2 regions of the Arsenophonus sp. aPb genome follow, and region 2 is predicted to be linked to the other one. Evidence: predicted binding sites of a transcription regulator. Region 2 holds the regulator's gene; the other holds the start of a gene.

Region 1 (15,475 bases), 720 kb from region 2:
GTAATTTCGATAGCGTAATGCCAGGCAGTCAGTTTGTATCAATGCACTTTCGATAGCTTGATTGAAGCAATGACTTGCATGAGGACTTCGTCCCATCGCCACAATTTCTTCAACACTAAAGGGAAAGTTGAGTTGGTGCTGTTGGTGCATTACCGCGCGTTTACGCGATAATTTATTGATATCCCAAGTTGCTAGCGATTTCCCTTCTAATAAACAGTCTCCCGTATGTGGTGTAAGAAAACCGGTTAATAAACGTAGTAAAGTCGATTTTCCAGCACCATTAGGCCCGATAATAATACTTATTTGGTTGTGATAAAGTGACAGTGATAAATCATCAATAATATTTTGACTATTTACGCGATAGCAGAGTCGCTTTGCTTCAATAAAAGGTATAGAGGAACGGCACATAATTTTATCACTAACCTTGTGACTGTTTTAAAATAAGATAGAGAAAATAAGGAGCACCAATTAGTCCAGTAATTAAGCCTACTGGAATTTCCGCTGGTGTGGCTAATGTACGCGCGATGGTATCAGCGACAAGTAGTAGAGCAGAGCCTGCCAAAGCGGAAGCCGGTAATAACCATTTATGATTAGCGCCAAAGGTCATTCTAATCAGATGCGGCACGACTAAGCCAATAAAACCAATTATTCCACTTAGCGCTACAGCACAACCAATTAAAAGTGAGCTTAGTACTAACAGGATAAACTTGCTTTTTTTTACTTTTAAGCCGAGATAATATGCTTCTTCATCGCCTAATTGTAATAAATTAAGTGTCATACTTTGTTGTAAGACTATAAACATGGTTAGTGAAATGATGCTAGCGGCAATTGCTAATATGGCACCATTATTTTGACTTAAGGAGCCCATCATCCATAATGTCAAGCTGCGTAACTGTTGGTCATCGCTAACGTAGCTAAGTACGCCAATGAAAGATACGCATAATGTATTAATCGCTATGCCTGACATAAGTAATTTTGTTAATTGACCATTTGAATAGTGGGTTAATGAAAAAATAACTATTGCAACGATAAAGCCGCCAACAAAAGCGGCGATCAGATAACCATAATCACTTAGTAGTGAAGAAATAGGCAAGGGAAGAACAATAAAAAGCGCAACGCTAAGGGCAGCTCCGCTACTAATGCCAAGTAAGCCCGGATCGGCTAATGGATTACGAAATAACCCTTGCATAATAGCACCCGCAACCGCTAATGCGCAGCCGACTAATAATGCCAATAAAATACGGGGTAAGCGAATAGTTAGCCAAATTTGCCAATGATTATCTGTTAAGGGTAATTGCCAAAGTGTGTTAAATGACAGAGACATAGCACCTACATTTGCCGCCAGTAAGGCAATTAAAATAACAATGCAAAATAAAATGAATAATCTCAATTTTGGATAAGCGAATTGTTTCATCATTTATTGGTTTTTTCCAAAGCATCGCGTATTTGTTTCATAACGCTCGGCGTTGATAGTCCAAATCCGAGTAGCCCTAAATCATTAACCACTAGTAATGCTTTGTTTTTTTCGGCAGGTGTCATATTAATACCAGGTAATTGCCAGATTTTTTCTATCCCCCCCAAGGAACGAATCCCTTCAATGGTAATTAAAATCCAATCGGGTTGACTGGCAATAATTGCTTCTTGAGAGAGTGGCAGATAACCGTTAAAACCTTGTAATGCATTTTGGGCACCGACCGTTGAAATAATACTATCTGCTGCAGTGCGTTGACCGGCGACAAGAGGCACAGTGCCATTATGGCTGAATATGAAAATGATTTTTTGTTGTAGAGGAGTCGTATTAATTAATGACAATTGCTCATTAAGTTTATTGATGAGCGCTTCTCCTTTTTGAGGTTGTTCTATAGCATTAGCAATGGTACGAATTTTTTCTGGTATGGCTGCCAGAGTAGGGGCTCCTGTCACTTTTATTATCTTAACACCTGTTTGTTGAATTTGTTTTAGAGCGAAATCGGGTTTTGCCTGTTCACTTGCTAAGATCAAAGTTGGGTATAGCGATAAAATGCCTTCCGCATTTAACATACGCATATAACCGACGTCAGGGAGCTTTAATACCGAGTCTGGTTGACGACTGCTACTATCGCGAGCAATAACCTGTTTTCCTTCATTAAGGGCAAAGATAATTTCAGTAATATCCCCACCGAGCGTGATAATGCGTTCACTCGCTTGAGAACAAGGAATGAGTAAAGAGATGATGATTGAGAGAAGCCATAATTTCATATTATGTTTAACTCCTGATATTATATTTTAGTTAAGGTTGAAATTTGCTTCTGCCAATCTAATTGTTCATGTTCTCCTTCCGTACGTTGACCAAATAATTGAATGATATGATCGCCATGATTATCAAAAATTTCCAGGCTGGTGACTATACCATCCTTGGTTGGTTTACGTGTTACCCAACTTTTAGCAATACCAGTTTCAATTACATTGAGTGAGAATTTTGGATTTAAAACATTAATTTTTTGTAGTGCACTTTGTTTGTCATGATAAGCGGCTAGTTTTTGAATGCATCCGGTAAATATTTGCATGCATCCAAGGCTGCCGACAAAGATCATAATTTCATTTTGCTGATTAAAGGCGCTATGTAGAATTTGGTAGAGAGCATGATTATCAACTTGATAAGCAAGTTCGTCGCTGACCGCGTCGAAGATTTGTTGTCGTTTAACATTATATTTTTGCAATAGTTGAAAAAATTGATGAACATTTGTCATGTTACGCCAATCGGTTTCTAGTTGTTTTTTTACCGCTTGATTAATTTGTGGTGGTTGTGGATGGACAGTAGTAGGACGCAAATTTAATGCTGGATTTGAGGTCATCTGATATTGTTTAATCAACTTATACCAAACCGCCATATTGGTTTTTTCAGTAGCATAGATCTTATGTACGGCATTACCATGGTTATCAAAAAACTGAATACTGTGTTGTAAATTATCGGAAGATGTCTCAGTCAAGGCAAAGCTGATTGCCCAGTGTTCAAGAAATATACGCAAATCAAGCTCTCTGGGATTAAGTACGATACCTGTCTGGTTGTTTAAACGAACATTTTTAAATTCACCAATATGGATGTGAGTAGCATATTTATTAGCGGTAATCGCTTTTATTTCCCCTAAATTCGCCAGTTCAGGTAATAATAGTGTTATGTCTACATTTAACCGTTTAGCATCATCCGCATTAACACATGCATAGATCAATTCTGCTTCTGTAACATTTAAATAGTTTGCCGATTCTGCAATCGATTGTAGGTTATTTTGTTGTTTTGCTTGCTGGTAACGGTTATAAAGTGAATCGTTCATACTGTCATTTCCTTATTATGTATATAGTGTTGATCCATATATTTATTACTATCATTAACCTGCTATGCCTGATGCTAAACATCGGCATAAATTATTGCTTCTCACTTGTCTGTTAACCTAAAATCCTGTTTGCTAGCACTAATAGCTTAAATAGAAATCTTTGGCTCTATAAACCCCTTGTTGCTGTAGATTGTCTGATTTTTGCTGTTTTGTTTGTTTTTTGCGCTAAATAACCTATTTATGACAAGATTTTGATCGGATAAAGCGAGAGAGTGCGATAAAAATTAATTGTCATGAGTAAAATAAGTAATCAATTACTCATGACTTAGAAGTAGACATAATAAAAATAATTACCAGCGATAATTTATTTTAAAATGTATATTCCTGCCTTCTTGTGGAACACCTAATGATGAGCTATATGTCTTATTAAAGGCATTGGTTAATGATAGGGTGGTATCTATGCCTGATAACTTACCATCACCTTGATAACGGATATAAACATCATTAACACCATACCCCGCTTGTTGTATAATAGGTTGCGAATATTTATCTTTACCGGTTTTACGATCGCCGGAACGATTGGTTTTTGCGGCAAATTGTCCAACCCAACCTAAGAAAAAACCGCTATTAGCCAGCGGTATATCCAATGAAGCGGTTAAACTTTCTGGACGAATTGATGAAATGCTCATGCCTGTTATCGTATCTTTAGCATGAGTGCGATTGTAAGCGAGCGCAGCATTAAACTAAGGAGTGGTATAGTTAAGACTACTGTCGATACCATGAATAACCACAGATGGTGTATTAATGCTTATTGTTTTTCCTAACGGTGGAATAATGCCATAGACTTCAGTCTTGATGTAATTAGTTGCTTTAGTATCAAAAACAGCTGCTCGCCATTGTAAACGGTCATTAGTTAGTAACTTATTATCAAACCGTAAACTTACTCCGTATTCAATTGTCTGATTTCGTTCAGGTTGTAAATTCGGGTTTGGTTTGAAGTAATTCCGCGCGAAGTGTTTGGAATCATTATAAATTTCATTTAAGCTAGGTGTTCTGTAACCTTCTGCATAAGAACTAAAAAGTTCCAACCAGTGTGTTGGGGTAAAACTAACTGCGCCACGCGATGTCCATTGAGAATCCTGATTGCTATCGTATCTATCACTATCATTTCTATAGTTAGAGTAACGAGTACCGATAGAAAATGTGATTGGCAAGGTGTTTAATCGGATTTCGTCCTCTAACCAGACAGCGATATTACGTAATGTTGCTGGTGGAAAGAAATCTGCTTGTTCATTAGCCTGCTGCTGCTGCTGATTAAATTCGCTACCAATGTTGAAATGGTGAGTAGCAAATTGATCATGATCCCAGATAAAATAGTTAGTTATCTTGCTTCCTTTGCTAATGAGCGAGCGTTTTTCCTCATCATGCTTACTAATGCTAAAGAGCGAGCGTTTTATCTCATCAATGGGTTTTTGTTCGATTGTCACCTTACTGTAGTAAAGATCCCAATCTATAAGCCAATTTTCTGCTTGAAGAGGATAAATTTTCTGCGTTAATTGGATATCATATTGGCTAGTATTACGATCATAACGGCTATTTTTGTACTTGCTGGGTTCGACAACTTCTGGATTTTTTAGCTGTATTCCATCATTTTGATAATAGCGTAATTGAGCTGAAATCATATATGACGGAGTAATCATCCAGTTACCTTTAGCGAGTAGGTTGTGGATATCCTCCTTATTATAGGGTATTGAGCTATCACTTAAACGTGAGGATCCTTTTTTTCGTCTGCTTAAGGCCATTAATCCATCAACATGATGTGTTTTACCAAAAAGTAAACTACCATATTGATATCCCTGATCATTACGGCTATGGCTTAATGTCAAAATAGCGCCATGAGATTGTTCTGGTGCCAGCAGATCCCGAGCGTTAACTGTTTTTAGGGCAATTGTCCCACCTAATGCTCCACTACCATGTTGTAGGCTATTACTGCCTTGTATGGCAATTATTTTTTTTATATATATTGGGTCTAGAAATGTGCCAGTGATAGTCTCGGCATCAATATCTTGCCGAATACCATCAATGGTGATGAGAACGCCAGATCTTTCATAGCCACGCATGTTTAAAGTTTGCCCATTTGTGCTACCAATGCCTGAAAGACTTAGTCCAGGCGTTTTTTTTAATAAATCTAATGCATCAGATGCATATTGATATTTTGGCTGACTAGTATCAATGACAGTATATGTTTTAGCGGTAGTGGACATATAAGGCATAGCTTCATCAGCGTATACGATAATGGTTTTGTCGTCTGATTTTGACCAGGATTGTTGCGAAATGATCAGTCCGATGATACAAGGTACACTATATAGCGAGCACTTAATGTAATCGATTGATTTTAAGGCAGTTTTATGCTTGAGATCCATAGTATTCGTTCCTATAATTATAGTAGATCTAAACGTTGGCTGCCTGATAGTAGTTAGGTGGCTTGGTGTTGATTAAATTCTATTTGGTTAAAATCAATTTGCCTGCTCTTGTCTGGCGTAATTGATAAATTTCACCTTGATGGTAGATATTCGCAATTCCTTTTTGATTCAATAGATGTTGGCTATTAATGGTATTAATTACTGGGGTTGATATTTGCTTTATATCTGAATTAAGTAGATTACTTTGGCTGAGTTTATTCATATAAGTAGATTACTTTGGCTGAGTGTGTTGATATTGAAGAGATATAACCAAATAATGGTAATGATAATTATTATCATTATTGTCTTGTTGTTAATCAAGTTTTTCCCTCTATAGATAAACAGTAATAAAGTGAAATAATGATAAATATTTGCAAAATTTATTTTAAAAACAATGAAATAGAATTATTCTCATAAAAAGCGGTTGAAAAAATATAAATAATTTTTATAAATTAGAATTATTGTTTTATAGGATATTAGAATAATCAGTTATTTTTATCTGTTTTTTATAGTTTTTTATAGTTTTTTATAGTTTTTTATAGTTTTTTATTCATATATTGAACGGTTAAATAGATAATAAATATGTTTTTCAATCTAAATTCAATTATATAATAAAATAGTGTTTTTTAAATAATTAATTATATTTGTTTACATTATAAACAGAAGGTATCATTCCAAACTTTTATTTTGTTTTCATGATTTTTTATTCATTTATTTATTGTTAACTTTAGGTTATTTTTACTATTTTATTTATATTCAGTGAGGTTAAAAAAAATAATATAGTTTAATTTTGTAAATTATATGTTCAATTATATCTGGACAGATGACAGACCAGATTATGATATAAAATAAGGTTTATTTGCTGTTATAGAATAAAAATCAAATAATAATATATGGTATTAGATAGTCAATCGAACGGTAAATTAATAACAGGTAAAATTTATGTATGTTCTTTTATTAATCAATATTTTTCAGGTTTAATTAAAAATATGAATATTTGTGGGTAAGTATCTTATTTTATCAAAGTTACTCTTTAGACCCTATAAATATAATCCAATAATATTCTTATAAATCAATATATTATTATGTATTATATTGAATAATACAGAAAAAAAAAGCCTATCATGGGCTGACAGGCAAAGACTACACACAGCAATATTCTCTAGGTTTCATCATTTTTATATTGCATAATAATGCCAAAAATAAATGAAACTAATAATTCATAAACAGGTTAATCTATAAGCATTATATTAAGATAACTCTAAGGTTTTATCACTAAGAATTATCTCAATAAAAATTTTACTTTCAAGTGTAATTATATAAGATTATTATTTAATCATATTAATGTTAAAATTAATGGAATTTAATTACGTTCAATTAATCGATATTTTGGTAAATTTTTAACAGAACAATTTTCAAATAATTTAAGTATAATGATTAACAACAATATTAATTAAGACAATCTTTTTTATTTAAGAATCATTCTTATATAAATTAGTTTTGGTTAAATTGTTTGATAATTTGGTTGGTTTCTCGACCTCATTCATCCAGGCAGTTAGTAAATTATGCGAGACAGCTAAAACTACTGGGCCAATAAAAAGACCAATTACACCAAATGATAAAATTCCACCAATAACGCCAATTAAAATCAGGATCATTGATAAATTCGCACCCATCTTTATTAAGATAGGACGTAGTACACCATCCATTGTTGCGACAATGATGCTCCATACAATCATAATAATGGCCCAGCTGGTATCGCCTGACCAGAATAACCATATTATAGAGGGCACCATAATCAATAAAGGGCCAAGTTGGGCAACACAACATACAAAGATAAGAATTGTTAATATTGCAGCGTAAGGAACATCTGCTAAAGCTAAACCAATACCACTGGTAATCGCTTGTATTAATGCGGTTACAACAACACCTAATGCAACGGCACGGATTGATTGACCAGCGAGTAGAATAGCCGTATCGCCTCTTGTACCAGCCAGGCGAATGGCAAAATGTCGGATACTTGATATAACACTTTCACCTTTTAGATAGAGTAATGCACTAAATAGTAACATTACGATAAGATGAAACATAAAACGCCCGGCATTAATAGCTTGTGCTAAGAACCAACTGGTTGCTTCTCCAACATAAGGTTGTAGTTTAGCAATTAATGTGTTGCCACCATTCGCTACCAGTGTATGCCAACCATAAAAAAGTTTATTACCAATAAAGGGGAGATTTTTTAACCACAATAACTCAGGTAATCGAATTTCAGCCGGTGATTTGGCCCATTCAATTAGTGGGCCACTATTTTGTATAATGCTACCAATTAAGATTGCAAAAGGAATAACGAATAATAGGATTACTATTAGTGTCATCGCTATACTGGCTAGCCATTTTTTATGCCATAGTTTGCCTTCAATTTTTTTAAATAATGGCCAGGTTGCAATAACCACCATGCCTGCCCAGAGAAAACCAAGTATGAAAGGTTTTAATACCCAAAAACATGCTGTTATCATCAATAAAATAGCAATTATACTAAATATAAATTTGGGTAGATCATTAGGGGATTGCGCTTTTTCCATATATTAGCCTAATTATAAAAAATGACCGGTAGATATTCTCGATTGTCTATTAGATCAATAATCATGTTTTTGTAACTAATAAAAGTAGGGTGATAATGGAAACTGTATTGTTTACAAAATGTTAATTGCCAAAGTTTATCTGGTATGTACTCTCAATCAAAGATAGTACATAAAATGCAAAGTGAACACTAATTAAAAAGAGTTACTAATATCATGATCCCACGTATAGGACGCTCTCACCAAATCAGTCAACAGATAACGAAGTACTTTACTATATTAAAAGAGCAAGGTTTTAGCGGTGATTTAACGACTAGTTATGCTGAACGTTTATCAATGGCAACAGATAATAGTATTTACCAGCTTCTCCCTCAAGCTGTTGTCTATCCACGTTCGACTAGTGATGTTCAACTCTTGGCAAAACTAGCCAGCCATAAACAATTTCAGTCATTAACCTTTACGCCTAGAGGAGGTGGCACCGGGACCAATGGTCAGGCTTTGACTGAGGGTATTGTGGTTGATCTGTCGCGCTATATGCAAAAAATTTTGCAAATTGATGTGTCACAAAAATGGGTTAGGGTCGAAGCGGGCGTGATAAAAGATCAGCTTAATCAATTTTTGGCACCTTACGGTTATTTTTTCTCACCAGAATTATCAACCAGTAACCGAGCCACTTTGGGTGGCATGATTAATACTGATGCATCAGGTCAAGGTTCATTAGTTTATGGCAAAACATCGGATCATGTATTGAGTATTAAAGCCGTTTTACTGGGTGGCGAGGTATTAGAAACCTATCCAATGCCAGTTGAATCGGCGGAGTGTATTTCACAGCAGCAATCAACTATTGGCCGTATATATCGCACCGTTTATCAACATTGTCGTCAGCAGCGACAGCTAATTCTGGCTAAATTCCCGCGTTTAAATCGTTTTTTAACCGGTTATGATTTGCGTCACGTGTTTGACGATAGTATGACTCAATTTGATTTAACTCGAATTTTAACCGGCTCGGAAGGAACGCTGGCTTTCATTACCGAAGCTAAGCTAAATATTACCCCATTACCTAAAGTAAGACGATTAGTTAATATAAACTATGACTCATTTGATTCAGCGCTACGTAATGCACCGTTTATGGTGGCAGCCAATGCTTTATCAAGTAGAAACGGTAGATGCTAAAATTCTCTCTTTAGCGCGTCAAGATATTATCTGGCAGTCAGTAAGTAAATTGGTTAACGATGTGGATGAAAAAAAATATCAGCATTAAATATTGTTGAATTTAGTGGGGATAATGAAGAAAAAATTAATCAGCAATTAACCAGTTTATGCTCGCAATTGGATAAGCTAATCCAAGCAGGTAATTCTGGCATACTTGGTTATCAAATATGCCCTCATTTAGCAGATATTGAACGTATCTATACGATGAGAAAAAAAGCGGTTGGTCTATTGGCTAATACTAAAGGGTTAGCAAAGCCAATACCTTTCGTAGAGGATACTTGCGTGCCGCCAGAGCATTTAGCCGATTATATTGCTGAATTTCGTGCGTTGCTTGACCGTAATAATTTAGCTTATGGCATGTTTGGTCATGTTGATGCTGGAGTATTACATGTTCGCCCGGTAATGGATATGTGTGATCCTCAGCAAGAAGTATTAATGAAGCAAATTTCTGATCAAATTGTTCAACTTACAGCTAAATATGGCGGCTTATTATGGGGAGAACACGGCAAAGGTTTTCGCTCCAGCTATGGCCGACAATTTTTTGGTGACAAGCTTTATCAAATACTTTGTCAAATTAAAACTGCTTTTGATCCCTTTAATCAATTAAATCCAGGCAAAATATGCTCATCGCTTAATGTAGAACGTCCGTTAATACCGATCGATACAGTGAAAAGAGGGACTTATGATCGCATCATCCCTATTGATGTAAGGCAAACTTTTGAGCGTGTCATGGCATGTCATGGCAATGGTTTATGTTTTAATTTTGATGTTAATAGTCCAATGTGCCCTTCGATGAAAATATCACAACAACGCATTCATTCACCTAAAGGAAGGGCAACTTTAATGCGAGAGTGGTTAAGGTTACAGGTTAAGCAAGGCGTAAAGCTAGCGTTATTTGCCGAGGATATCAATAGTTATAAACTCTCTTGGCCGCAAAAAATAACACGCCTATACCATACCTTGCGAGCTAAGTGTGGACAATATGATTTTTCCCATGAAGTAAAAGAAGCGATGGCAGGCTGTTTAGCCTGTAAAGCGTGTTCAACTCAATGCCCAGTTAAAATTGATGTTCCCACTTTTAGAGCAAAATTTTTAGCGCTCTATTATAGCCGTTATTTGCGACCAATCAGTGACTATGTTGTTGCCAATATTGAATTGACTTTACCGTTAATGGCAAAACATCCACGTTGGTTTAATTTTATTTTACAGCAAAAGTGGGTACAAACTTTGGCTCACAGGGTGATTGGATTAACAGATTTTCCCCAGCTTTCTACGCCCAGCTTACAACAACAATTGGCTGCGCATACAGCATTATCACTGTCATTGTCGCAGTTAGAAAGTTTACCAGAAGAGAAGCGCAGCCAATTTGTTTTAATCGTCCAAGACCCCTTTACCAGCTATTATGATGCTAAGGTTGTTGCTGATTTTATCCATTTAATTGAAAGATTAGGTTATCGGCCGATATTATTGCCCTTTTCAGCTAATGGAAAAGCGTTACATATTAAGGGATATTTAACCCGTTTTGCCAAAACAGCACAAAAGACAGCGGATTTTCTTAACCGTTTAGCTAAATTATCAATTCCTATGGTCGGTATCGATCCAGCTTTAGTGCTCTGTTATCGCGATGAATATAGTCAAATTCTCGGTAATAAACGTGGTGATTTCGAGGTTAAATTAGTTAATGAGTGGCTGATAACAGCATTAGCGTCAAAGCCCGTATCGAAGTTAACAACTGAAAAATGGTATTTATTAGGGCACTGTACCGAAATGTCATTGTTTGCTGCTAGTGCTCAGCATTGGATTAAAATTTTTGCTCAGTTTGGTTGTCAACTTATTAATGTGAATGTTGGCTGTTGCGGCATGGCAGGAACTTATGGTCATGAAGTTAAACACTTGGCAAATTCAAAGGGAATTTATGCCTTATCTTGGGGAAATCAATTACAAAAATTACCCCAAAAACGTTGTTTAGCAACCGGCTATTCCTGCCGTAGTCAAGTAAAACGAATGGAAAAGGAAATAATAAAACATCCATTACAAGCATTATTGGAGATTATTAAATGATTTGGCAACGTCCTTACACCCTCGAAGAAATTAATAGTTGGAGTAAAAACAGCATGTTATCTCATTTGGGTATTGTTATGCTAAGTATCAGCGATGATACGATTGAAGCAACTATGCCGGTTGATCAACGTACCATGCAACCCTTTGGATTATTACATGGTGGTGCTTCGGTGGTATTAGCCGAATCCTTAGGCTCGATAGCCGGTTATCTCTGTACTCAAGGTGAGCAAAAAGTGGTGGGTAGCGAAATTAATGCCAGCCATATTAGGTCAGTATCTTCAGGCAAAGTGCGTGGCGTATGTAGTGCGATTCATCTAGGGCGACGGCAACAAATCTGGTCGATAAAAATCTTTGATGAACAATTAAAACTGAGCTGTATTTGCCGTTTGACAACCGCAATAATTTAATTGTGCGTGATTAAGAACAAAAGTAGATTTTTTTGCAACACTTTTTGTTCATCTGAAACATTTATAACTTTGCTAGTTAATTTTGTTTTTTTTAATTTATTTATCAATAAGTTAAGGTATATAATAAATTGGGAATTGTGAAATTATAGTAAAATAAATGCCACTTTTTGCTGAAAAAATACGCTAATAAAAATATCCTCTTAAAATAAATGGTTGAAGTGAGAAATGTTATCATTACCATATATAGTATTAAGCAAAAAAAGTCTAGTTACTTACATAGTATAATATAGTGAAAATATTAGTTTAGTGAGGTCGATAATGGCAGAGCATGTTGATACTTTTTCTTTAAATGAAACAACCTGGCAGGGCCTTACCATGACCGATAAAGCGGCTGCTCAAATTCGTAAATTAATGAAAAAAAATCCTGCTAGTCAAGGATTATCTCTTAATATCAAGCAATCAGGCTGTGCAGGATTTGGTTATGTCATTGCATTGATTGATAATCCAACCAAAGAATATTTGCTGTTTGAAAATAATGGCGCCAAACTTTTTGTACCTCTAAAAGCAATGCCATTTATTGATGGTACTGAGGTTGATTATGTTCGTGAGGGACTTAATCAAGTATTTAAATTTAATAATCCTAAAGCTCAGCACGCTTGTGGTTGTGGTGAAAGCTTTGGCATTTAAGCGAATTAAATTATGTCACAGCGTAATATAGAAATTGGTGATGATGTTCAACAATGGTTAACGGAGCATCGTTATAAAGAGGGTTTTTTCACTCAAGTTGCAACGGATGAATTAGCTAAAGGCCTCAATGAAGAGATTATCAAAGCCATTTCAGCCAAACGTAATGAACCTGATTGGATGTTACAGTTTCGTTTAGAAGCTTATCAACATTGGTTGGGTATGGAAGAGCCGCACTGGCTTAAAGGCTATTATCCTGATTTAAACTATCAGGAATATAGTTATTATGCGGCGCCATCCTGTAATGGTTGCGATGAAAATTGTCACGCTGAAACTGATTTATCAGCAGACGAGAGTGATGCCCATAGCAATAATTATCTGACGACAGAAGTTGAAGAAGCATTCAATAAACTTGGCGTGCCAGTACGTGAGGGCAAATCGGTTGCGGTAGATGCTATCTTTGACTCGGTTTCAGTTTCGACAACTTATCGTAGTGAATTAGCAAAACTGGGTATTATTTTTTGCTCTTTCGGTGAAGCAATCCAACAATATCCTGAGTTAGTAAAAAAATATATCGGTACGGTTGTTTCTAATCGAGATAATTTTTTTGCCGCATTGAATTCTGCTGTCGCTTCTGATGGCACATTTGTTTATGTGCCAAAAGGTGTTCGTTGCCCGATGGAATTATCAACCTATTTTCGTATTAATTCTGCTAAGACAGGTCAGTTTGAGCGCACTATCTTGGTTGCTGATGAAGGCAGCTACGTTAGTTATATTGAGGGATGCTCTGCGCCAGTGCGAGATAGTTATCAATTACATGCTGCTGTAGTTGAAGTTATTATACATAAGGATGCTGAAGTAAAATATTCTACCGTACAAAACTGGTTTTCAGGGGGTGAAAGTGAAACTGGTGGAATTTTAAATTTTGTCACCAAACGCGCCTTATGTGAGGGTGAAAATGCCAAAATGTCCTGGACGCAGTCTGAAACAGGATCGGCAATTACTTGGAAATATCCCAGTGTTATTCTACAAGGGGATAATTCAGTGGGCGAATTTTTTTCAGTTGCATTAACCAATGGTAATCAACAGGCTGATACTGGTACAAAAATGATCCATATTGGTAAGAATACGCATTCCACTATTATTTCCAAAGGAATTTCAGCTGGCCGCAGTCAAAATAGTTACCGCGGTTTAGTAAAGATTTTACCGACTGCAGAAAATGCCAGAAATTATACCCAATGTGATTCTATGTTAATCGGCACTGAATGTGGTGCGCATACCTTTCCTTATATCGAAGTAAAAAATAGTAGCGCACAGTTAGAGCATGAAGCCACGACATCTCGTATTGGTGAAGATCAACTCTTTTATTGTTTACAACGTGGCATTAGTGAAGATGACGCCATTTCCATGATCGTAAATGGTTTCTGTAAAGATGTCTTTTCTGAATTACCGTTAGAGTTTGCTGTAGAAGCGCAAAAATTGTTAGCAATTAGCTTGGAACATAGTGTGGGTTAATAGTTCCTATTAAAAGAATACTAAGTTATTCAAAGGCCAATGAAATGTTAAGTGTTAAAAATTTAAATGTCAGTATTGAAGGTAATCAAATTCTTAACGGATTAAACCTAGAAGTAAAAGCGGGTGAAGTACATGCCATCATGGGGCCTAATGGATCAGGTAAGAGTACTTTATCAGCCACACTAGCGGGACGTGAAGAATATCAAATAGAGCAGGGTGAAATTTTATTTAAAAATAAAAATTTACTTGAGTTATCGCCGGAAGAACGCGCAGGAGAAGGTATATTTTTAGCCTTTCAGTATCCAGTGGAAATTCCTGGCGTAAGTAATCAATTTTTTTTACAAACTTCCGTTAATGCCGTCAGAGAATACCGTCAACAGCCACCACTCGATAGGTTTGATTTTCAGGATTTTATTGAAGATAAAATTGAACTGCTTGATATGCCGAAAGATTTACTTACTCGATCGGTTAATGTCGGTTTTTCTGGTGGTGAAAAAAAACGTAATGATATTTTACAGATGGCAGCGTTAGAGCCCGCATTATGTATTTTAGATGAAACGGACTCAGGTCTTGATATTGATGCTCTAAAAGTAGTGGCTAATGGCGTGAATTCACTACGTACTGCTGAAAGAGCATTTATCATCGTTACTCACTATCAGCGCATTTTGGATTATGTGCAGCCTGATTTTGTTCATGTTCTCCATCAAGGTAAAATTATTCAATCAGGTGATTTTACATTGGCCAAAAAACTGGAGGTACAAGGCTATGGCTGGCTTATTGACCAACAGTGAAAGAGTAGAAAAACAGCGTCAAGTCAACCTATTAAATCAACAGGCGCTAAAAAGTTTTGCGGCACTTTTTTATGCCAGTAAAAGAGCGAATGAAAAACAAGCTCAAGCTTATTGGCAGCAAGTAGAAAAAATCGGTTTTCCGTCCTTTCGCCATGAAGAATGGCATTATACGCCATTGGCAAAAGTACTTAACGCGCAATACCAATTAAATAGTGATAACGTTGACACAATTACTGCTAAGCAATTAAAACAGTTGGCTATCTCCATTGATGGCTGGCGAATTGTTTTGTTTAATGGATATCTTATTCCTACGTTAAGTAGCGATAACTTTGGTCCTTATCAAATTAAAATGATAGATACGTTGGCACAGCCTCTGGCGCCTATCGTGAACGATGAAATATTTCTCTATTTAACTGAAAGTCTAGCCGCTCAACCCTTATTGATTAAACTAGC
Region 2 (15,475 bases):
CATTCACAGGTGCGTTCTTTGGCTGGAATTGGTAGTAATGGTTGGCAATATGGTCAATCATGTCTGCTTATTACGGTTAAGATGGAACAACCACAACAGGATATTACTTGGCAACAATTTTTTCCTTCTGGCCCGCGAGCATTTTTGCCTTTATTTGATCATTGGGCCTGTTTGGTTTGGTATGATAAACCTGCCCGAATTAGACAACTGCAAGCTATGTCTTTGGAGCAACTGAAGCAAGAAATTATTTCAGCTTTTCCAGCTCGCCTTGGCTCACTGCAAGTTGTTGCTAAAGGTAGTTTTCCACTGAACCGCCATCACGCTAATCGTTATGTTGACGAGGGGCTAGCGTTGATTGGCGATGCTGCCCATACCATCAACCCACTTGCCGGACAGGGAGTCAATCTCGGTTACCGTGATGTTGATAGTCTATTAAAGGTGTTGATTGATGCCAAGGCGCATTTATTACCTTACTATGATCGAAAAACTTTAGTGATATATCAACAGGATAGAATGCGAGATAATAAATTGATGCAGGCAGGTATGGATGCTATCTATACACTATTTAGTTCCCAGTTAGCGACGGTAAAAGCTGGCCGAAATTTAGCCTTAATGGTGGTACAACAGCTAAGTAGCGTTAAGAAAAAGGTACTTAAATATGCTTTAGGTTTATGAAATAAAGATGGTTGTTATGCTATTTTCTGACTGCTGTGTCGTGACACCTTGTTCTTTAGATAGAGAAGAATGTCAAAATTAATTAAATTGTGAGATGGATCCAAAAACCATCATTTTTGTTATTCTTTTATGAGTCACGTGTTATACTGCTATATAGTTATTTGTTTTTATTCATAAAGTTTATCGTCCTTACTGGTGTTGGCAGTCCAACTTGGCATATGTTTTTGTCTATTTCTATCATATTAAAGTGATCTTAATAGCTATATTTTGATATTTTTTATTTTATGCGTTTGAAGTAAATCGCCGCTGTTTTTCAGCGGCGTTGTTAATTTGGTATCTACCATCTACCATCTATCTGTTATTCTCATATTGTCTCAATATTATCTATCTTCTTTTCTCTAACTATTTATAACGCTACATACTAATTTTTTGCCAGCCTAAGGGACTATCACGATAAATAATAAAAGTAATAGATAGTCATTTTGCGATGATAGGTCACATTGTTTGAATAAATTAACAAGTAATTTTTAATCAAAACTTTTCAGGTGCTTCTATTTTGGAGATTTTTACCCTTAGCGACGTTTAACTAAGCCTTTAGAAGTTATGCTAGTAAAATTATTGTTAATAAAAAATTATTTTTTACATCTAGCTTATTCTTTTTGAATTCTGTTAGGTATTTTTGATTTGTATAATTGATTGAAAATAATGGCTGGGGTACCAGGATTCGAACCTGGGAGTGCCGGAATCAGAATCCGGTGCCTTACCGCTTGGCGATACCCCAATCGGGGATAATTGATATAATAGTTAAAATTTATAATATGGCTGGGGTACCAGGATTCGAACCTGGGAATGCCAGGATCAAAACCTGGTGCCTTACCGCTTGGCGATACCCCAACTGAATAAACGATAAACTAACTAACATCTATAAAGTGGCTGGGGTACCTGGATTCGAACCAGGGTGTGCCAGGATCAAAACCTGGTGCCTTACCGCTTGGCGATACCCCAACAAGATATAAACAATTTTTATAAAGAATGGTGCGGGAGGCGAGACTTGAACTCGCACACCTTGCGGCGCCAGAACCTAAATCTGGTGCGTCTACCAATTTCGCCACTCCCGCAAATTATGGTGGCTACGACGGGAATCGAACCTGTGACCCCAGCATTATGAGTGCTGTGCTCTAACCAGCTGAGCTACGTAGCCATCTTTTTGCACAACCTTTATCGGCGTTGCGGGGCGCATTATGCGTATATCGCCCCGAATCGTCAACAGATTTTTTTACGATTTCCGCAGAAAAATATCTGTTTGTTTGGGTTGTAATCACTTTGTCGATAAAATCGACAAAAAATAACGGTGTTATTGCCAAATAATAATAGCTTGATATGTCAAATATAAAAACTAATTGAGTTAGCTATTTTTGCTAATCAAATAAGCGATGCTTTTTACTTCAATGGTGGTGATAATTTTCATTAACAACCAAACGCATTTATTAATTTATTGAGATAAAATGTGATAGTCATTGAGCTATTTATTAGTGAGCGAAAATGAACAAATTAGCGCAAAATATTGTATCTATGCTGCTACTTTTTAGCGATTAATAATTGCTGTTGTATATTAAAAATTTTTTTAATTAAAAGAAAAATGTGTTATTTGCAGCATAATTTTTTATATTCCCGCTAATAAAAAGCATCGAACGATGTATTACAACGTTATTGCTATTCAAGCAAATGTTGCAAAAGTTCGCCATTTAACATAGCACGTTTAGTTAAGGCGAAAGCGCCAATCGCTGAATTATGTACCAGTTGTGAAGTAACAATCGGTAGATCATTACGAAAATCTTTTAGTGCTTGGGTTTTGATACAGTTTTGCATGGCGGGTAGGAGAACTTTTTCGGCTGCTGTTATTTCTCCTGCAATGACGACTTTTTGCGGATTAAATAGGTTAATAATAATGGCAATTGCTTTACCAAGATGATGACCTACGTGTTTAATTACTTCAATTGCTAACGGATCGTTTTTATTTGCTGCCTGGCAAATTGCTTTAATAGAACAATTATTTGGTTTTAATTGGCTTGGATAATTTTGTTCAAGTTGTTGCCTAATTCTATTTTCAATAGCGCTATTAGCTGCAATTGTTTCCAGACAACCAAAGTTACCGCAATGACACCGTTCTCCTAATGGATCTATTTGTATATGGCCGACTTCACCCAGGTTGTAACGGTTGTTTAATAAAATTTCACCTCCCATAATCACACCAGCTCCAGCGCCATGATGGATGCGTACAAAAATTGAATCGGCGCAATTTTGTGTTGCACCGAAATAATGTTCTGCCAGTGCAAAACTACGAATGTCGTGACCGATAAAACAGGTCATTTTGAAATGCTCTTTCAGATTACGCAGTAACTGCCAGTTATGTACTTTTATATGGGGCATATAATGGACAATTCCTGCTTGTGGATTGACTAAACCAGGTAAAATAACTGAAATAGCAATCAACTCGCGATTAGGGCGTTGATGTTGTTGAATGAAATTTTCAATAGCTGCAATTAAATGATTTTCTATTTCTTGTTGGCCGGTTTCGGGTAATGGTGAATGCGCTTCAGCGAGCATTTTGCCGTTTAAGGCGTAAAGTGCTAATGTACAATCACGACGACCCAATCTCACGCCAATGCTATGAAAAAGGTGATGTTCAGAAATAATTGAAATGGGTCGGCGACCACCAGTGGAGGCTTGTTGGGCGACTTCTTTAATTAAACCGCGCTCAAGTAATTGGCGCGTTATTTTGGTTACACTGGCAGGCGCCAATTGGCTCTGTTCTGAGATCTGAATTCGAGAAATAGGGCCATTTTGATCAATAATTCGATATACTACAGCACTATTTAATTGTTTAACTAAATCAATATTACCAATTTGTTTCAAAATGTAATTGTGACTCATCAGTATATATGCTCGTTACAGTTTGATTTCACGGCCATTAACAATGGTTTTATGGATAATGAAGTCGCGATTAAATACCATAAGATTGGCAACTTTATCTTTTTCTATGCTCCCAAGTTTTTTGTCGACACCAATAGCACGAGCGGGATAAAGTGTGGCCATTCGTAGCGCTTCATCTAATGCAATACCTACATGTTCAACACTATTTTTCACAGCATTTAACATCGTTAACGATGAACCGCTTAATGTACCATTTTTATCAACACATAATCCATCACGATAATATATGGTTTTACCTGCAAAGGTAAAATAATCCATTTCATTGCCATTAGGATCAAGTCCAGCAGGTGCGGTAGCATCTGTTACTAAAATTAATTTATCGCCTTTTAATTGTTTACTATCACGAATATTAGCCCAGTGAACATGTAATCCATCGGCAATAATTCCTGCATATACATTAGGCGTATTATAAATAGCGCCAACTAATCCAGGAGCTCGACCTGAAATAGCAGGCATAGCATTGAAAAGATGAGTTGAGAATTGAATACCGGCCTTGAAACCATTCTGTGCCTCTTCGTAAGTTGCATTGGAATGACCGGCTGAAACAACAATACCTGCTTCAACTAATTGGTGAATATATTTTTCGGCAACGATTTCTGGTGCTAAAGTAATTTTAGTGATCACATCAGCATTTTGACATAAATAGTTGATCATTTCGGCCGAAGGCTTACGAATATATTCGGCATTATGTGTACCTTTTTTGACTGGGTTAATGTAAGGTCCTTCAATATGTAGCCCTAATGCCTGGTTTTTATATTTGGCCAGATAGTCACGCATCGTTTCTATTGCTGTTTTAATCAACGAATCAGGGCTGGTGATCAATGTAGGTAGGAAGCTGGTACAACCATGTCGTTCATTGGCTTTTTGCATAATTTCCAGCGTCTTAATTGAGATATCTGCTAGATTATCATTGAACTGTACACCACCGCAGCCATTAACTTGTAGATCAATAAATCCTGGCGCTAGAATGGCATTTTGTAGATCATGAATTTCAATATCCTGAGGTAATTCTGCTATTGGACAAACGTGTTTTATTTGTTCTTTTTCAATAATAACTGCATGATTGTCCAGTTTTTCATAACCTGTGTAAATAATGCAGTTGGTTAATGCATACATGATGTTTTACTCTTTTGTTATGGACAAAAAATAGGATAATCTATCGAGTTATTAGCCTATTTTTAGTCGATAGTATTAAATTTTACTATCTTAATTTAACTAGCAAATTGATTTATAATGTCAGATTCTAATTGACGGAAATATTTTAAAGTTTTTACTTTTAGCTCAAGGGTTGCTGGTTCATCACAAACCAGCGCTGATTTTGCATGCATTTGTAGGCAGCTAATCGTCCACATATGGTTAATCGAGCCTTCTACCGCAGCTTCAACAGCTAATGCTTTATTGGCACCGGTTGCTAGGACTAAAATTTCTTCAGCATCAAGTAAAGTTCCTACACCAACCGTGACGGCATATTTAGGCACTAGATCAATATTGTTGTCAAAAAAACGGGAATTTGCCTGTCTGGTTTCTGGTGTTAGCGTTTTGATCCGGGTTCGAGAAGATAGCGATGAAGCGGGTTCGTTGAAGGCAATATGGCCATCACTACCAACACCCCCCATAAATAGATGTATTTTACCATAAGACTTGATTTTATCTTCGTAACGTTTACATTCAGCATCAATATCTTTTGCATTACCATCAAGTAAATTAATATTATTTTTCGTGATATCGATATGGTTAAAGAAATTTTCATACATGAAAGTATAATAGCTTTGGGGATGATCTTGCGGGATCCCGACATATTCATCCATATTAAAAGTAACCACATTTTTAAAACTAACTTTACCCGCCTTAAAAAGATTAATCAGCTCATGATAAGTAGCGAGTGGTGTTCCGCCTGTGGGCAGTCCTAATATAAATGGATGTGCAGCCGTTGGATTGAATTGATTAATTTTATTTGCAATATAATTAGCGGAAAAAATACCAACATCTTTTGCAGTTGTTAGAGGAATAAGCCTCATTATTTTTTTACCTCACTTAATTTTGCTGCATATCAGCTATATTTTAATGATTTTATATTATTCTTTGCTATTAATTCAGTTTTTATAACGCAAAGATTGTCTATTTGTTAACGTCTGAAATCTAGTAAAATAAGATATTTTTCACAAAAAAAAAAGATTTTTTGTTTAGCCACTATTTTAATCAAATAACAGAGTGACATTTAGACTTTTATCACAACTTTAGCTGATTTAATTTGTGATGCAAAATAATTAGGTCTAAGTGACTTAATGATAATATATGCAAAAAATTGAATATTTATAATATTTAGCCATAAGAACTCAGCAATGAGGTTATTCAAGGGGAAAACAGAGTGAATGTGTTAAGTTATTTGCAGCGAATAGGTCGTGCTCTTATGGTACCTGTTGCTGTGTTACCTGCCGCTGCGATTTTAATGGGGATTGGTTATTGGATTGATCCTAACGGCTTGGGGGCTAATAGTACCATTGCCGCTTTATTGTTCAAATCAGGTGCGGCAATTATAGATAATATGTCAACCCTGTTTGCAATTGGTGTTGCTTATGGTTTGTCGAAAGATAAAGATGGTTCTGCGGCATTAACCGGTTTTGTTGGTTTTTTAGTGGTAACCACCCTATGTTCTCCGACTGCTTTTTCGATGATCATGGGCGTTGCTAGTGAGCAGGTCCCAGCGGCATTTAGCAAAATTAATAATCAGTTTATCGGGATATTGGTCGGTGTATTGGCTGCGGAACTTTATAATCGCTATAGTGGTGTTGAGTTACCAAAAGCTTTGTCGTTCTTTAGTGGCCGCCGTTTAGTACCTATATTGACTTCTTTTTTGATGATCCTGGTGTCCTTCGTTCTGATGTATGTTTGGCCATTCATTTATAATGTATTAGTGGTGTTTGGTGAAAATATTAAAGATTTGGGTTCATTAGGCGCCGGTATTTATGCTTTTTTTAATCGTCTGTTGATCCCAGTTGGATTACATCATGCATTAAATTCAGTATTTTGGTTTGATGTGGCGGGTATTAATGATATTCCCAACTTTTTGGCGGGAGCTAAATCGTTGGCAGCAGGTATGGCCGAAAAAGGGATTACTGGGCGTTATCAAGCTGGATTTTTCCCCATTATGATGTTTGGTTTACCAGGTGCGGCATTGGCCATTTATCACTGTGCCCGCCCGGAAAATAAAGCAAAAGTAGCGGGTATCATGATGGCAGGTGCTTTCGCCGCCTTTTTTACTGGCATTACTGAGCCACTCGAATTCTCATTCATGTTTGTTGCGCCGATTCTTTATGTCATTCATGCGCTATTAACTGGATTTTCTGTTTATATTGCCGCAGCAATGCACTGGATCTCGGGTTTTGGCTTTAGTGCGGGTTTAGTTGATATGTTACTGCAGAGTCATAATCCATTAGCAGTGCATTGGTATATGTTGATTTTCCAAGGTTTAATTTTCTTTTGTTTGTATTATGTCATATTTCGTTTCGTGATTAATAAATTCAATTTAATGACTCTTGGTCGTGAAATGACAAACGGGGAGCAAGAAGTTGATGATTATGACAAAGATATCACGATCAGTGATAAAGATATTACCCATGAAGCATACCAATATCTTGCGGCGGCGGGTGGAACAGATAATTTAACAGTAATCGATGCTTGTATTACTCGTTTACGTCTAGGCGTTAAAACCGGTGATATTGTTAATGATGATTTGGTAAAAAAATTGGGTGCATCAGGCATTATTCGTTTAAATAAACACAATGTGCAAATTATTGTTGGAACGCGCGCAGAAATGATAGCAGAAGCAATGAAAAGGATTGCTGCAAGAGAGGTTGTTGCACCATCAAATTTTGTTGAGAAAGATAATCGACAATTAGCAGTAAAAGCAAAAAATAAACCTATAGGGCAAACGATTTTAACGCTGGTTGCGCCAGTTAGTGGTGAAATTTATTCCCTTGATGAAGTTCCTGATGAAGCTTTTGCTAGCCGTATTGTCGGTGATGGTTTAGCGATCAAGCCAACCAATGGTGAGGTGTTAGCGCCTGTAGCGGGCAAGATTGTAAAAATTTTTGCTACCAATCATGCCTTCTGTATTGAGACTAATGAAGGTGTTGAAGTGATCGTTCACATGGGTATTGATACTGTGGCATTAAAGGGGCAAGGATGCGAGCGTTTAGTTGTAGAAAATAGTGACGTAAAGGTAGGTCAGCCTATCCTGAAACTAGATCTACCTTACTTAGAGCAGCATGCTAAATCAATGATAAGTCCAATTATTATCAGTAATATTGATGATTATCAGGGATTGACAATAGTGGCAACGGGTGAAGTAATCGCGGGAATAACGCCAATTTATGATATATTGAAGTAATGTGTTTTATTATTATGATTTGATATAATAACCGTAGAATTAATAATGGATAAAAACGGGAAGGGTTATGAACCTCCCGTTTTTCCTTTATGCGCTTTTTATTAATTCAATAAAGCTTAATAATATGTGTTAATAAACGGTTGTTTCTAATTCGGATATCGTAGATGATAAAAGCGTTATTAACATGCTTTTGCATTGAGGAACTATGACAATGAATGAGGCAGATACTCGCCCAACAAATTTCATTCGCCAGATTATTGATGAAGATTTGGCTACAGGTAAACATACTCATGTATATACCCGTTTTCCACCTGAGCCAAATGGTTATTTACATATTGGTCATGCGAAATCAATCTGTCTGAATTTTGGTATTGCTAAGGATTATCAGGGTCAATGCAATTTGCGTTTTGATGATACTAATCCAGTTAAAGAAGATGTTGAATATGTTAACTCTATTCAAGAAGATGTGAAATGGCTAGGCTTTAATTGGAGTGGTAACGTTAAATATTCGTCAGATTATTTTGATGACCTTTATCAATATGCTATTGAGCTGATTAAAAAAGGCTTAGCGTATGTTGATGAATTAAGTCCTGATGCTATTCGAGAATATCGAGGAACTTTAAAGCAGCCGGGTAAAAATAGTCCATATCGTGATCGCAGTATTAAGCAAAATTTGCAGCTCTTTGACAAGATGCGAGCGGGCGGATTTGAAGAGGGTAAGGCCTGTCTGCGCGCTAAAATTGATATGTCATCTCCTTTTATCGTTATGCGTGATCCGGTGTTATATCGAATAAAATATGCCGAGCACCACCAATCAGGTAATAAATGGTGTATTTATCCAATGTATGATTTTACCCATTGTATTTCGGACGCATTAGAGGGGATTACTCACTCACTTTGTACCCTGGAATTTCAGGATAATCGCCGCTTATATGATTGGGTATTAGATAATATTACTATTGATTGTCATCCAAGACAGTATGAGTTTTCACGTCTAAATCTTGCCTATACGGTGATGTCAAAACGTAAACTAAATCAGTTAGTGGCAGAAAATAGGGTTGAAAGCTGGGATGATCCTAGAATGCCAACTATTTCAGGTTTACGTCGTCGTGGCTATACGGCTGCATCAATTCGTGAGTTTTGTCGGCGTATTGGCGTTACCAAGCAAGATAATACGGTTGAAATGGCAGCATTGGAGTCTTGCATTCGTGATGATCTAAATGAAAATGCACCACGAGCCATGGCGGTATTAGATCCGATAAAGTTAGTGATTGAAAATATGTCCGCTGATGAGCAAATGCTGACAATGTATAATCACCCGAATAAACCTGAGATGGGCACCCGTCAAGTACCATTTAGTCGAGAGCTTTATATCGATCGGGCTGATTTTCGTGAAGAAGCTAATCGACAATATAAGCGCTTAGTTTTAGGTAAAGAGGTGCGTTTACGTAATGCTTATATTATACAGGCTAATCGGGTTGATAAAGATGCAGCAGGTAATATTACCACGATTTATTGTACTTATGATGTTGATACATTAAATAAAGATCCTGCCGACGGGCGTAAAGTCAAAGGGGTTATCCATTGGGTAAGTGCATTACATGCGCTGCCAGCAGAAATCAGGTTGTATGATCGCTTATTTACGGTGCCTAATCCGGCCGCAGAAGAGGACTTTTTAGCCGCTATTAATCCAGATTCTTTAGTGATTCGGCATGGGTTTGTTGAGCCAAGTTTAATTACCGCGCAAGCTGGAAAAGCTTATCAGTTTGAACGCGAGGGCTATTTTTGTGCCGATAGCCATGATCATACTGCTGAACAGTTGGTATTTAATCGCACGGTAGGGTTAAGAGATAGTTGGGCAAAAATCGCCAGCTAAGAAATTATATCATTGATAATGACTATAAAAAGCGTGGTTGATAACCATGCTTTTTTTATTAAAAAGAAGAGAGAGTTTGTTTGGATAGTATATTTTTTTAAACAGAAAAATATGGCTTTTAGTCATAGATTTCTAGTTGGTTAAAACAAGATAACCACTCTTTGGCAAATATAATTATTAAACTGACCCATTGGCTATTAATAAGGATGTTATGCCATGCCAAACTTAATCAATTCAAACTATTTAGTAAAAAATGTGTTTTTGCCTAAGGAGTCGCAGCTAATATCCCCTAAGGACAATTTGCTCTCTCTATTAAAGACTATCCATAATAGTAATGTTGAGATATTACAACAAAAAACGTCGCTAAATGAGTTGCATACTTGCCAAAAATTAAGTCTCCTGTTAGATAAAGCCAGCATCAAGCAACATTATCATGATGCGTTATTAGCTGATTTTGTGTACAACCGTAACCTTGCCACATTAGAATCCACCCAATGGGGGATCGATCGTGAATTGGCCAGCTTCCTATCTAAAAAGACCAATATAAAACTGTATCCGCAGCATGGTTTATTAAACGATAGTAAAACCGGATTAGTTGCTTATATTTTTCACAATAAGATTAGGCAGGAAATTCGCTTGGTTTTTGGTGGTACCACCAGTGGTGAAGCGGTAAGTGGTGGAGCGCCGCGTTATATGAAGAATCCGAGAACTTTTATTAATCAATGCAATGCGAATATTAATAATGTGTTTGGTGACATTCCTGCTTGCTATAAGCAAGCTAGCCAGCTACTGCACAATTTGCAACTACTTATGCAACAGGAGAAATGGCAGAAATATAGTCTTTCAACCAGCGGTCATTCATTAGGCGGAGGCTTAGCGGCTTATTCTGCGCTAAAAGTATCTACTACAGAAAAGGCTATTCGAGCAGAATGTTTTAGCAGCGCTCAACTTGGCTTAGGTTTACAGAACGACTTGTTAGCGCAATATAGCAATTTAGCCAACTTAAAAAAAGTTAAGGGTAATATTAATCACTACTATGTTGATGGTGATATTGTGCCAAAGTTGGATAAATTTTTTGCCGTTGATCATATTGGTAGCGTTAATATTATTCCGCAGATAGCGGAGAAAAAAGATAGCGCCTTAGCCGCACATAGCAGATATGTAGCGCATATTCGTACTTTGTATCAGCAAGCAGTTTGACAACCTAGTTGCTACCACTTTTTGACCCTATTTTGATAAGTGTTAAAATATTTCTTTGATGTAATGAATACACTTTCAAGCCGTGCGCGCAGGATCGTAAAAGAGAAATAAACGTTATTAACGCTTCCATTGATAATCAAAATGGAAGCGACGATTAATATTAATCCTCGGGAATATTGCTAATTTGTTGTTCAGCAGATTTTTGTAGTTGCATTAAAGCAGGTAGCAAAATAGCAATAGCTGACAATCCATGACCTAATTGACATAGGCTTTCCAGAGAGAACTCTGATACTTTATTATCTGCCAAAGAAAGCAAGGTTTTCGCCAAAAAATGTAAATTATGGCATAATCCAGCGCAACACTCTTCGCTGCTGTTTGCTAACTGTAGGATATTATCGGTACTCAAATGTGAGATATCTAGCTTGCGAAGCACATTAGCTCATTCGGAAAAAAGAATATTGCTATCAGACAGCATTGTGCACCCCCAATGATTGACGACAGATAAGTAATAATGGAAACGTGGTCAATATCGCGTGGGCTTGCACTTTTTCTCTCGCCAATATGAAAATCAAACGTAATAACTGGCTTTTCGAGCCCATCTTATGGGTATGATAGTGAAGGAATGTATAGCGCTTTAGATATGTGTTTGTGATACTATTGGTACTAGCCATAGCATTAGCCCTGTTAATGTTGTGGTGAGAGGCTCGTAGGTGTTGGTAGCACCTGCGGGCTTCGTTGTTTTATGGTGACTGTATCATTACAATAATGGTTACCATCTAAACATCATAATATCTGGTAATTACCAATGTCAATACCAAAAGAAAAACGTTCGCCACAATATCAAATGCGTCTTACGGAGAAATTTCGTGAGCAGCTCGAAGAGCAGGCCAAAAAAGATGGTGATACTTCTTTAGCGATGTGGATCAAGCGTATCTTAAGGAAGGAGTTACGTAAGCGGGGAATTGAACCGCAAGGGTAAGCTGCATGTCAAGCAAGATGTTAGCGCTATAGCCTACAATAGGCCAAGCATATATTATTTGTTGTATCATACTTAAGGATATTATACATGAGCGATTATTTGTAGCTGAATAAGCTGTAACAGTGTTAGGCATAATACTTTTCAACTGATATCTCATTGTTTGCAAGGTAAAATGAAAAAATTGTTAAAATCTGGGCTAATTTTTAGGTTGAACAATAAAGTAAAATATTACGGTTAAATAAAAGGAGAAATACGCTTGCTATTCTCCTTTTATTTTCAATTGATTAATAACAAAAACAGTGATAGGCAGGGTTATTTTTCTTCTTTACTATTGCGGGCTGGGTGCCCCAAGTCGTTTTCATCACAATGGTCTTTTTTGGAGCAATGTCCATAGAGATAGAGACTGTGATTAGAGAGTTTAATACCATGACGTTCGGCGATGTTTTTTTGTCTTGTTTCAATCGATTCATCACTAAATTCAATAACTTTACCACAATCTAGGCAAATTAAGTGATCGTGGTGATGTTGTTGTGTCAGCTCAAAAACTGATTTACCGCCTTCAAAGTTATGGCGAGTAACAATACCCGCTTCATCAAATTGGTTTAGAACACGATAAACCGTTGCGAGGCCAATCTCTTCCCCCATATCAATGAGTTTTTTATAGAGATCTTCCGCACTGACGTGATGGCACTCTGGCTCTTGTAATACCTCTAAAATTTTCAAACGTGGAAGTGTTACTTTAAGCCCTGCATTCTTCAATGCTTTATTGTTGTCGGTCATGCGGATCCTACCTTGTTGCATTAGTAGTGAATTCAATAATATCAAAACATTGTTAACAGTAGCATACTGTTTCTTTCAAACTAATTTTACAATTATATATGTCTTAATATCATTACACAATTTGCAGGAATTATCATGTACAAAAAAAATTGGCATCTATCTATGGATGATGGCTGGCAATTCTAGCTCGTCGGATATTTGTTTTACCCAATTTTTCACCCGCTCATCGGTTAGTTCCGGTTGCCGGTCTTCATCAATGGCAAGACCAATAAAATGAGTGTCATCAGCGAGTCCTTTTGATGCTTCGAAGTGGTAACCTTCGGTTGGCCAGTGACCAATAATGCTAGCACCGTTAGGTTCAATAATCTCTTTCACAGTTCCCATTGCATCACAAAAATATTCCGCATAATCCTCTTGATCGCCACAACCAAAAATAGCGACCAGCTTACCTTCAAAATCAATTTCTTCCAATGTCGGAAAGAAATCGTCCCAATCACACTGTGCTTCACCATAATACCAGGTAGGAATACCGAATAGTAAAATATCAAATGCTTCAATATCCTCTTTACTGCTTTTAGCAATATCATGAATTTCAGCAATATCAGCGCCGCCAAGCTTTTCTTGGATCATTTTGGCAATATTTTCTGTATTGCCAGTATCACTGCCGAAGAAGATACCTATGATTGCCATAAAGTAAATAAACCTCTTAATTTTAATTTGCGTTGTTTAGTTATCTTATTGTTACTAATAGTAGTAATAGGAAAGATAATAACAGTTGATTAATAAATAATTAAATGACCATTATTTTGACGAAAATAACTGCATAATTCTGTCAATTTTGTGTGTTTTAGACAAAATAAACCAGTAAAACTGCAATTCATCGGTTTTTCTTTGCTAATTGTGTCAGTAATATTTGTTCTATTAGTTCACTACGGCTTATTTTTTGTTCTTGGGCTAGCATATTTAATGCCGCAACAGCCCGCTCATTGATTTTTAATTCGACACGACGTAAGCCTTTACTTTTATCACGTTTTAATTGATTACGTTTATTAATTTTTAATTGTTCATGTCGAGATAAGGGATTAGTTTTCGGACGCCCAGGCCTAAGTTCATCGGCGAATAGATCCCGGGTTGTGCGATCAGTCTGCTCTTTTGCCATAAATTTAAATGTTGATGGAAATTTGCTAGTTACTTAAAACAATCATACCCTAGCAAGATAACTATCGCTACTATCAGATAAAATATATCCTATTGATAAAGCAGCCTATTAGTGAGCAAGTGAAATTAGACATAGCCAGTAAAACAGATAAATGAGAGCTTACTGGCAACTTATGTCATGTTTAAGCGTTAATTTTTGCCTTTGATCCTATTTGCTGATACCAGAGTTGAGCATAAAACCCATTTAACCTGAGTAGATTATCATGGCTATCGCATTCAACGACTTGTCCTTCATTTATCACACAAATTTTATCAGCATGACGGATGGTATTAAGCCGGTGGGCAATACTAATTACTGTTCGACCAGCAGATAGATAATGCATATTTTTCATGATAGCGGCTTCTGAATCGTAATCTAGCGCAGAAGTGGCTTCATCAAGAATTAAAATGCGTGGTTGTGTTAACAGGGCACGGGCAAGCGCTATACGTTGCCGTTGGCCACCTGATAAATTCATCCCCCTCTCTGCTAACTGGGTATTGAAACCCTGCGGAAGTTGTTGAATAAAATCGAGTGCGCCTGCCATTTGCGCGGCCTGGGTCACGGCTTCGTCAGAAGTTGCCGGCTGGCTTAAGCGGATATTGTCTGCTATTGAGCCTGCAAACAGAATACTTTCTTGCAGTACTACACTCATATTAAGACGTAAAGCCATGGGATCAGTGACAGCCAGATCCATACCATCAATTGTAATTTGACCCTGCTGAGGAATATAAAGTCGTTGTAATAGTTTCGTTAAGGTACTTTTTCCGGATCCTGAAGGGCCTGTGATACCAATAAATTGTCCGGCTTTAATTGACAAGGATAGGTTTTGCAATACTTCTGGCATATCACTAGCATAACGAAATCTGATGTGATTAAATTCTATATTACCCTCAAGAGATGCTGTATTAGTTAACCCTGTTTGGCCAAATTCGGTAGGTTCATCAAGAATATCACCAACACGTTTTAGCGCGATAAGGGTATGTTGAAAATCTTGCCATACTTGTGCCAGCCGGAGAATCGGTTGGGTTACATGAGCACTAAGCATATTAAACGCAATTAATTCTCCAGGGCTAAGCTGGCCTTGCATGACGGCTTTAACACCAAACCATAATAAAATAGCGGTAGTTATTTTATTGACCAGTGTTATGATTTGACTGGCTATCACACTACTTTTTTGCACCTGAAAGCTTTTTTGTAATTGGTGACTTAAAATTTTCTGCCAGCGTTGTAAAAACCTATTCTCTGTGGCAGTTGTTTTAATGGTTTCAATACCAGTGATTGATTCAGTAAGAAAAGTGGTATTTTCGGCTTGAGCTTCATACTCTTTTTCTACCCGTTTACGGATAATGGGGCCAATTAATAACCAAAAGATAAAATAGATAA

Evidence for each region. The regulator Fur, encoded in region 2, represses iron uptake genes when iron is present. The targets are predictions, from matches to a motif close to ATAATAATGAGAACNACTATCAA.
Region 1: sufA (Fe-S cluster assembly scaffold SufA) is a predicted target of Fur. The motif match lies at 12,251-12,273, and genes of this name have one in related genera.

What each region holds. Positions count from the first base shown of each region.
Region 1 is NZ_CP123499.1:1,712,942-1,728,416, reverse strand. Features, by position in the region: gene QE177_RS07690 (heme ABC transporter ATP-binding protein) at 1-408, opposite strand, end outside; gene QE177_RS07685 (iron ABC transporter permease) at 419-1,414, opposite strand; gene QE177_RS07680 (hemin ABC transporter substrate-binding protein) at 1,414-2,238, opposite strand; gene QE177_RS07675 (ChuX/HutX family heme-like substrate-binding protein) at 2,259-3,311, opposite strand; gene QE177_RS15705 (hypothetical protein) at 3,662-4,000, opposite strand; gene QE177_RS07670 (TonB-dependent receptor) at 4,055-5,734, opposite strand; gene hemP (hemin uptake protein HemP) at 5,814-5,996, opposite strand; gene ydiK (AI-2E family transporter YdiK) at 7,246-8,355, opposite strand; partial or broken gene QE177_RS07655 (FAD-binding and (Fe-S)-binding domain-containing protein) at 8,569-11,625, shown strand; gene QE177_RS07650 (hotdog fold thioesterase) at 11,622-12,032, shown strand; gene sufA (Fe-S cluster assembly scaffold SufA) at 12,351-12,719, shown strand; gene sufB (Fe-S cluster assembly protein SufB) at 12,732-14,231, shown strand; gene sufC (Fe-S cluster assembly ATPase SufC) at 14,276-15,022, shown strand; gene sufD (Fe-S cluster assembly protein SufD) at 14,997-15,475, shown strand, end outside.
Region 2 is NZ_CP123499.1:988,974-1,004,448, forward strand. Features, by position in the region: gene ubiF (3-demethoxyubiquinol 3-hydroxylase) at 1-675, shown strand, start outside; tRNA gene QE177_RS04200 (tRNA-Gln) at 1,382-1,456, opposite strand; tRNA gene QE177_RS04205 (tRNA-Gln) at 1,495-1,569, opposite strand; tRNA gene QE177_RS04210 (tRNA-Gln) at 1,606-1,680, opposite strand; tRNA gene QE177_RS04215 (tRNA-Leu) at 1,709-1,793, opposite strand; tRNA gene QE177_RS04220 (tRNA-Met) at 1,800-1,876, opposite strand; gene QE177_RS04225 (ROK family protein) at 2,389-3,609, opposite strand; gene nagA (N-acetylglucosamine-6-phosphate deacetylase) at 3,625-4,785, opposite strand; gene nagB (glucosamine-6-phosphate deaminase) at 4,881-5,687, opposite strand; gene nagE (N-acetylglucosamine-specific PTS transporter subunit IIBC) at 6,038-8,059, shown strand; gene glnS (glutamine--tRNA ligase) at 8,271-9,935, shown strand; gene QE177_RS04250 (hypothetical protein) at 10,152-11,135, shown strand; gene QE177_RS04255 (hypothetical protein) at 11,296-11,568, opposite strand; gene QE177_RS04260 (hypothetical protein) at 11,941-12,114, shown strand; gene fur (ferric iron uptake transcriptional regulator) at 12,427-12,894, opposite strand; gene fldA (flavodoxin FldA) at 13,051-13,584, opposite strand; gene ybfE (LexA regulated protein) at 13,772-14,053, opposite strand; gene QE177_RS04280 (type I secretion system permease/ATPase) at 14,235-15,475, opposite strand, start outside.